DNA from 2 places in the Micromonospora sp. PRAS1 genome. Region 2 is predicted to be linked to the other one. Evidence: predicted binding sites of a transcription regulator. Region 2 holds the regulator's gene; the other holds the start of a gene.
The links. The regulator HrcA, encoded in region 2, represses chaperone genes, less so after heat shock. The targets are predictions, from matches to a motif close to GGTTNGCACNCTCNNNNNGAGNGTGCNAACC.

Region 1: groES (co-chaperone GroES) is a predicted target of HrcA. The motif match lies at 1,140-1,170, and genes of this name have one in related genera.

What each region holds. Positions count from the first base shown of each region.
Region 1 is NZ_JCANNB010000014.1:11,146-14,552, reverse strand. It holds gene AC507J_RS15315 (THUMP-like domain-containing protein) at 1-908, opposite strand, end outside; gene groES (co-chaperone GroES) at 1,310-1,618, shown strand; gene groL (chaperonin GroEL) at 1,689-3,338, shown strand.
Region 2 is NZ_JCANNB010000027.1:38,806-42,212, forward strand. It holds gene AC507J_RS22870 (16S rRNA (uracil(1498)-N(3))-methyltransferase) at 1-566, opposite strand, end outside; gene dnaJ (molecular chaperone DnaJ) at 592-1,737, opposite strand; gene hrcA (heat-inducible transcriptional repressor HrcA) at 1,804-2,826, opposite strand; gene AC507J_RS22885 (DUF4870 domain-containing protein) at 3,035-3,407, shown strand, end outside.

The sequences.
Region 1 (3,407 bases), on a different contig from region 2:
GCCGGATCCGGGTCGTACACGAAGCCGCGTACCGGCCCGACCGGCGCCTCGGTCGCCCCCGCGCCGGTGAGCTGGTGGACGGCCGGGCTGCCGGAGAAGTGATAAGAGGGGGCCCCTTTACTACCGGAGGCGTTAACAGGGGGCCCCTCCTTCACGATGGTTGCGCGGCGGGGGGTCTCGGCGAGCGGGCCACACCAGAGGGTCGCCTCGACGAGATCGCCGTCGACGCTCACCCACTCGGCCTCGGCGCCGGTCGGGATCAGCGCGTGGTCGAGGCCCGGGGCCACCTTCACCACCGTGTACGGCACCCGGTCGGCCAGCCCGGTGACGAAGTCCCACGGCGGCGAGTACGAGTTCGGGTCGAAGATCCGGCGGCCGGTGCCGGCCCGGCGGCGGGCCGGATCGCAGAAGACCGCCTCGACCCGGGACACGTCGAACGCGGTCGCGTCGGCGCACTCCACGGTGAACAGCTCGGCCAGCCCCGCCGCCCGCGCGTTCGCCTCGGCCAACGCGGCGGTGACCGGATCGGCCTCCACGCCGTACACCCGGATGCCCTCGCGGGCGGCGGCGAGCGCGTCGGCGCCCAGGCCGCAACCCAGGTCGGCCAGGGTGCTCACCCCGGCGGCGCGTAGCCGCCGGGCGCGGCGTCGCGCGACGACCTGCCGGGTGGCCTGCTCCAGGCCGGGCCGGGTGAAGAACATCTGCTCCGCTGCCGGCCCGAACTTGCCGGCCGCCCGGCGACGCAGCTCCGCCTGGGTCAGCGCGGTTGCCGCCAATCCGGCCGGCACCCCGGCCGAGCGCAGTGCCCCCGCTGCCGCCAGCGGATCACCGCCGGCCACCCGAGCCGCCGCGTCGAGCGCGGCCACCCCCTCAGCGGTACGCAACGCGGCAAACTGCTCCAGATCCACCCGCCCATTGTTCCGCCCGCTCCACCCCACCCACCGCCGGCCGACGCTTGATCATCACCAGATCGCCGGAATGGCGGTGTCCATCCCTCGTGGTCACCGCCGTTGCGGCGGAACGGAGTCGATCAAGCCAGGACCCGTCGGCGGTGGTCGGCGGACGGCGGTGGCAGTGCGACACGAGAGCGGTTGCGTTGGCACTCTCCTTGACGGAGTGCTAGCCGAGGAATAACCTGCGATTAGCACTCTCACCCTGAGGGTGCCAACGCTCGGGCCCTGGTGCCCGGGGGTTGAACGCCAGGCGGACCGGCACCCGCGACGACGGCCCCGCCCGGTGGCATGTGGCAGATTGACGCCGGTCGGCATGCCGACCGGCAACGAAACCAGTACCCCAGGAGGGTATGCCCGTGACTACCGCGACCAAGGTTGCGATCAAGCCGCTCGAGGACCGGATCCTGGTCCAGGCGAACGAGGCTGAGACCACCACGGCGTCGGGCATCGTGATTCCCGACACCGCCAAGGAGAAGCCGCAGGAGGGCACCGTCCTCGCTGTCGGCCCGGGCCGCGTCGACGACAAGGGCAACCGGATCCCGGTTGACGTCAGCGTCGGCGACACCGTCATCTACTCGAAGTACGGCGGCACCGAGGTCAAGTACGCCGGCGAGGAGTACCTGGTGCTCTCCGCCCGCGACGTCCTCGCGGTCATCGAGAAGTAAGCAACCGATCAGTGTCGTTGCCCCGGTCCGGCTCGCCGGGCCGGGGCAACGTCGCTTCGAAGGGACATTCATGGCGAAGATCCTGAGCTTCTCGGACGACGCCCGGCACCAGCTGGAACACGGTGTCAACGCGCTCGCGGACGCGGTCAAGGTCACTCTCGGGCCGCGCGGGCGCAACGTCGTCCTGGACAAGAAATTCGGTGTGCCCACGATCACCAACGACGGCGTGACGATCGCCAAGGAGATCGAGCTCACCAACCCGTACGAGAACCTCGGCGCGCAGCTGGTCAAGGAGGTGGCGACCAAGACCAACGACGTCGCCGGCGACGGGACCACCACCGCGACCGTGCTGGCCCAGGCCATGGTCCGCGAGGGCCTGCGCAACGTGACCGCGGGCGCCAACCCGGCCGGCCTCAAGCGGGGCATCGACGCCGCCTCCGCCAAGGTCTCCGAGGCGCTGCTCGGCAAGGCCGTCGAGGTCTCCGACAAGAAGTCGGTCGCACACGTTGCGACGATCTCGGCGCAGGACGCCACAATCGGTGAGCTGATCGCCGAGGCGATGGAGCGGGTCGGCCGCGACGGTGTGATCACCGTCGAGGAGGGCTCCGCCCTGCACACCGAGCTGGACGTCACCGAGGGACTCCAGTTCGACAAGGGCTTCATCTCGCCCAACTTCGTCACCGACGCGGAGGCGCAGGAGTCCGTCCTGGAGGACGCGTACATCCTGATCACCACGCAGAAGATCTCGGCGATCGAGGAGCTGCTGCCGCTGCTGGAGAAGGTCCTCCAGAACAGCAAGCCGCTGCTGATCATCGCCGAGGACGTCGAGGGTCAGGCACTCTCCACCCTGGTGGTCAACTCGATCCGCAAGACCCTCAAGGTCTGCGCGGTCAAGGCACCGGGCTTCGGCGACCGGCGCAAGGCGATGCTCCAGGACATGGCGATCCTCACCGGCGCCGAGCTGGTCGCCCCCGAGCTGGGCTACAAGCTCGACCAGGTCGGCCTGGAGGTGCTTGGCACCGCCCGGCGCATCGTGGTCGACAAGGAGAACACCACAGTCGTCGACGGTGGCGGGCAGGCCAGCGAGGTCGCCGACCGGGTCGCCCAGATCCGCAAGGAGATCGAGGCCTCCGACTCCGAGTGGGACCGGGAGAAGCTCGCCGAGCGGCTGGCCAAGCTCTCCGGCGGCATCGCGGTGGTCAAGGTCGGCGCGGCCACCGAGGTCGAGATGAAGGAGCGCAAGCACCGCATCGAGGACGCCATCGCCGCGACCAAGGCCGCGGTCGAGGAGGGTACGGTGCCCGGCGGCGGTGCCGCCCTGGCCCAGATCCTGCCGGTGCTCGACGACGACCTCGGCTTCACCGGCGACGAGAAGGTAGGCGTGTCGATCGTGCGCAAGGCGCTTGTCGAGCCGCTGCGCTGGATCGCCCAGAACGCCGGCCACGACGGCTACGTCGTGGTGCAGAAGGTCGCCGGCAGCCAGTGGGGCAACGGCCTCGACGCCGCCGTCGGCGAGTACGTCGACCTGGCCGACAAGGGCATCATCGACCCGGTCAAGGTGACCCGTAACGCGGTCACCAACGCCGCGTCGATCGCCGGTCTGCTGCTGACCACCGAGAGCCTCGTGGTGGACAAGCCGGCCGAGCCGGAGGCCGCCGCCGGTGGGCACGGCCACTCGCACGGCCACGGGCACAGCCACCAGCACGGCCCGGGTTTCTGACCCCTGCCGTACGCCGGAACGTGGGGCGCGCCGTCGTCGACGGTGCGCCCCACGCGCGTACTGCCACCG
Region 2 (3,407 bases):
CCCTGGTCGGGCAGCTCGACGGTGGTCAGCCGGTCGGTCGCTTCCTCGTGCAGGACGTAACCGGCGGCGGCACCGGCGATCCGGCGGGCCACCGACGTGCTGGACTCGTCAGGCGCGCCGGCCACCACCGGCAGCCACGCCCGGCGGGCCTGCTTCGCCGCCTCCCGGGCCGTGGCCACCCACTTGCCCCGGGCCCGTACGCCCCGGTCGCCGCGCCACTGCACCACCGAGCGGCCGGCCGCCCAGGGGACGATCTCGTCCACCCCCGCCTCGGTCATCGCCTGCACGGCCAGTTCGCCCCGGTCGCCCTTGGCGATGCCCTGCACCACCACCAGCCGGGGGTTCGCCGCATCGACGTACCCGCGAGCGGTGACGGTCAGGTCAAGGGTGCCCCGGCCGACGGCGCTTACGACCGCGCTGGCCGTGCCGCCCCGGCCGTCGGCGAGCAGCAGTTCCTCGCCCACCCGGAGCCGTTGCACGGTGGCGGCGTGGTGCCCCTCGGGGCCGTCGAGCACCATCGAGTCTGCGGTGGGCAGCGACTCGACCAGGAACAGCGGAGCGGACACGGGCGGCGGCCTCGACGCGGGCCGCTCAGGCGTGGCCGTTGAAGGCGTCGCGCATCCGGGAGAAGAAGCCGCCCTGCTTGCTCAGCTCGGCGACCTCCTCGCCCCGGGTCTTGGCGAACTCCCGCAGCATCCGCTCCTGCTCGACGTCGAGCTTGGTGGGGGTACGCACGTCCAGGTGGACGTAGAGGTCACCCCGACCGGTGCCGCGCAGGTGCGGTACGCCCCGGGCCCGCAGCCGCAGCGTGCTGCCCGGCTGGGTGCCCGCCTTGACGTCTACCGGCTCCTCGCTGTCAAGCGTCTTGATGGTCAGCCGGGTGCCGAGTGCGGCGGCGGTCATCGGGACGGTGACCCGGCAGTGCAGGTCGTCGCCCTTGCGGGAGAAGACGTCGTGCGGCCGCTCGTGGATCTCGACGTAGAGGTCTCCGGCGGTGCCGCCGCCGGGGCCGACCTCGCCCTGCTGGGCGAGGCGGATGCGCATGCCGTCCTCGACGCCGGCCGGGATCTTGACGGTCAGCGAGCGGCGGGTGCGCACCCGGCCGTCACCGGCGCAGGTCGGGCAGGGCGTCGGGATGGTCGTGCCGTAGCCCTGGCAGACGGTGCACGGCCGGGCGGAGACCACCTGGCCGAGGAAGGTGCGCTGCACCGACTGCACCTCGCCCCGGCCGCTGCACGCCTCGCAGGTGGCCAGGTGGGTGCCGGCCGCGGTGCCCGCACCGGAGCAGGTGGTGCAGAGCACCGCCGTGTCGACCGTGATCGGTGCCTCGACGCCGAAGGCGGTCTCCTGCAGGTCGAGTTCCAGCCGCAGGATCGCGTCCGCCCCCGGTCGGGTCCGCGGTCGGGGCCCCCGGCCGGCACCTGTGGCGCCGCCGAAGAAGGCGTCCATGATGTCCTGGAAACCGACGAACGGACCGGCCCCGCCGGGCCCACCCGGGCCACCGGGACCGCCGCCGCCGGGCGCCAACGGGTCGCCGCCGAGGTCGACGATCTGCCGTTTCCGATCGTCCGAGAGGACCTCGTACGCGGCGTTGATGTCCTTGAACTTCTCCTGTGCCTCCGGATCCGGATTCACGTCCGGGTGGAACTTCCGCGCCAGCTTGCGGTAGGCGCGCTTGATCTCGTCATCGGAGGCGCCCCGGCTCACGCCGAGAATGCCGTAGTAGTCCCTGGCCACTGCGTTCCCGTGTCCTCGTGTTCGTCTCGCGTACGCCGGTCGACGGTCACCGCCGACCCTGACTGGTCAGTTCTGGGCCAGCAGCTCGCCCACGTAGCGTGCCACGGCCCTCACCGTGGCGATTGTTCCGGGGTAGTCCATCCGGGTCGGTCCCAGCACGCCCATCCCCCCGACGATTGTCGCGCCCGGGCCGTATCCGGTGCTGACCACCGAAGCCGCCCGCAGGTTGTCGATCTCGTTCTCGTCGCCGATGCGCACCCGTAGCGTGCTCGGCTCCACCTCGCCGATGAGCTTGAGCAGGACGACCTCCTCCTCGAGCGCTTCGAGGATGGGTCGCAGGGAGCCGTGGAAGTCAAGCAGGCCGCCGCGGGTCAGGTTCGCAGTGCCGGCCAGCGCGATCCGCTCCTCGTGCCGCTCGACAAGCGTCTCGAGCAGCACGGTGGAGAGGGTCGTCATGGCCGGACGCAGTTCCTGCGGTGACTCGTCGATGAGGGCCTGCACCAGCGGCGGGGTTTCCGACAGCCGGACGCCGACCAGCTTCTCGTTGGCCAGCCGGCGCAGGTCGAGCACGTCCTCGGCGAGGATCGGCGCCGGCAGTTCGACCAACCGCTGCTCGACCCGGCCGGTGTCGGCGATCATCACAAGCATCAGCCGGGTGGTGGAGATCGGCACCAGCTCCAGGTGCCGGACGCGGGAGCGGGCCAGGCTCGGGTACTGCACCACAGCCACCTGGCGGGTCAGCTGGGCGAGCAGCCGGACCGTGCGGTGCACCACGTCGTCGAGGTCGACCGCGCCGGCCAGGAAGCGTTCGATCGCCCGGCGCTCGGCCGGGCTCAGCGGCTTGACCCGGCTCAGCCGGTCGACGAAGAGGCGGTAGCCACGGTCGGTGGGCACCCGGCCGGCACTAGTGTGCGGCTGCCGGATGAACCCTTCCTCCTCCAGCACAGCCATGTCGTTGCGGACGGTGGCCGGCGACACGCCCAGCTGGTGCCGTTCGACAAGCGCCTTGCTGCCGACCGGCTCCTGGGTGGCGACGTAGTCCTCGACGATCGCCCGGAGCACGGCGAGCTTGCGGTCGTCGAGACCCATCTTCCCCACCTCCTGTCGCAGCTGAGTCCGGAGTGCCACGGCCGCAGCGGAATGCTCTGGCACTCGACTGTAGCGAGTGCCAGTCTACGTCGGGGCCCCCGCCAACGCGATGATCAAGACCTCAGCCGGGCCGGCGGACCGATCGGCGGCGTGAACGCGCCGGTGTCGCTATGGTGCGCCGTTGCCGCCGGCACCTACCGTGACCTCCATGACTGAACCACCTCGTCCCCCGAACTCCGGCGACGAACCCACCACTCCACTCTCCGGCTCGTCAGGCCAGCCCGGCTATCCCCCGCCGGGCGGATACCCGCCGCCTGGCGGCTATCCGCCACCCGGCGGTTACCCCCCGCCCGGCGGTTACCCCCCGCCCGGCGGCTACCCCCCACCCGGTGGCGGCTATCCGCCCGGTGGCTACGGCGGGCCGCCCGCCGGTTACGCCAACAACGAGGACAAGACCTGGGTGCTGATCGCCCACTTCGGCGGGGCCGCCGGGATGTTGATCGGCGGCGGTGTGCTCGGCTGGATCGCGCCGCTGGTCGCGATGATCGCCCGTGGCAACCAGTCGCCGACGGTCCGCGCGC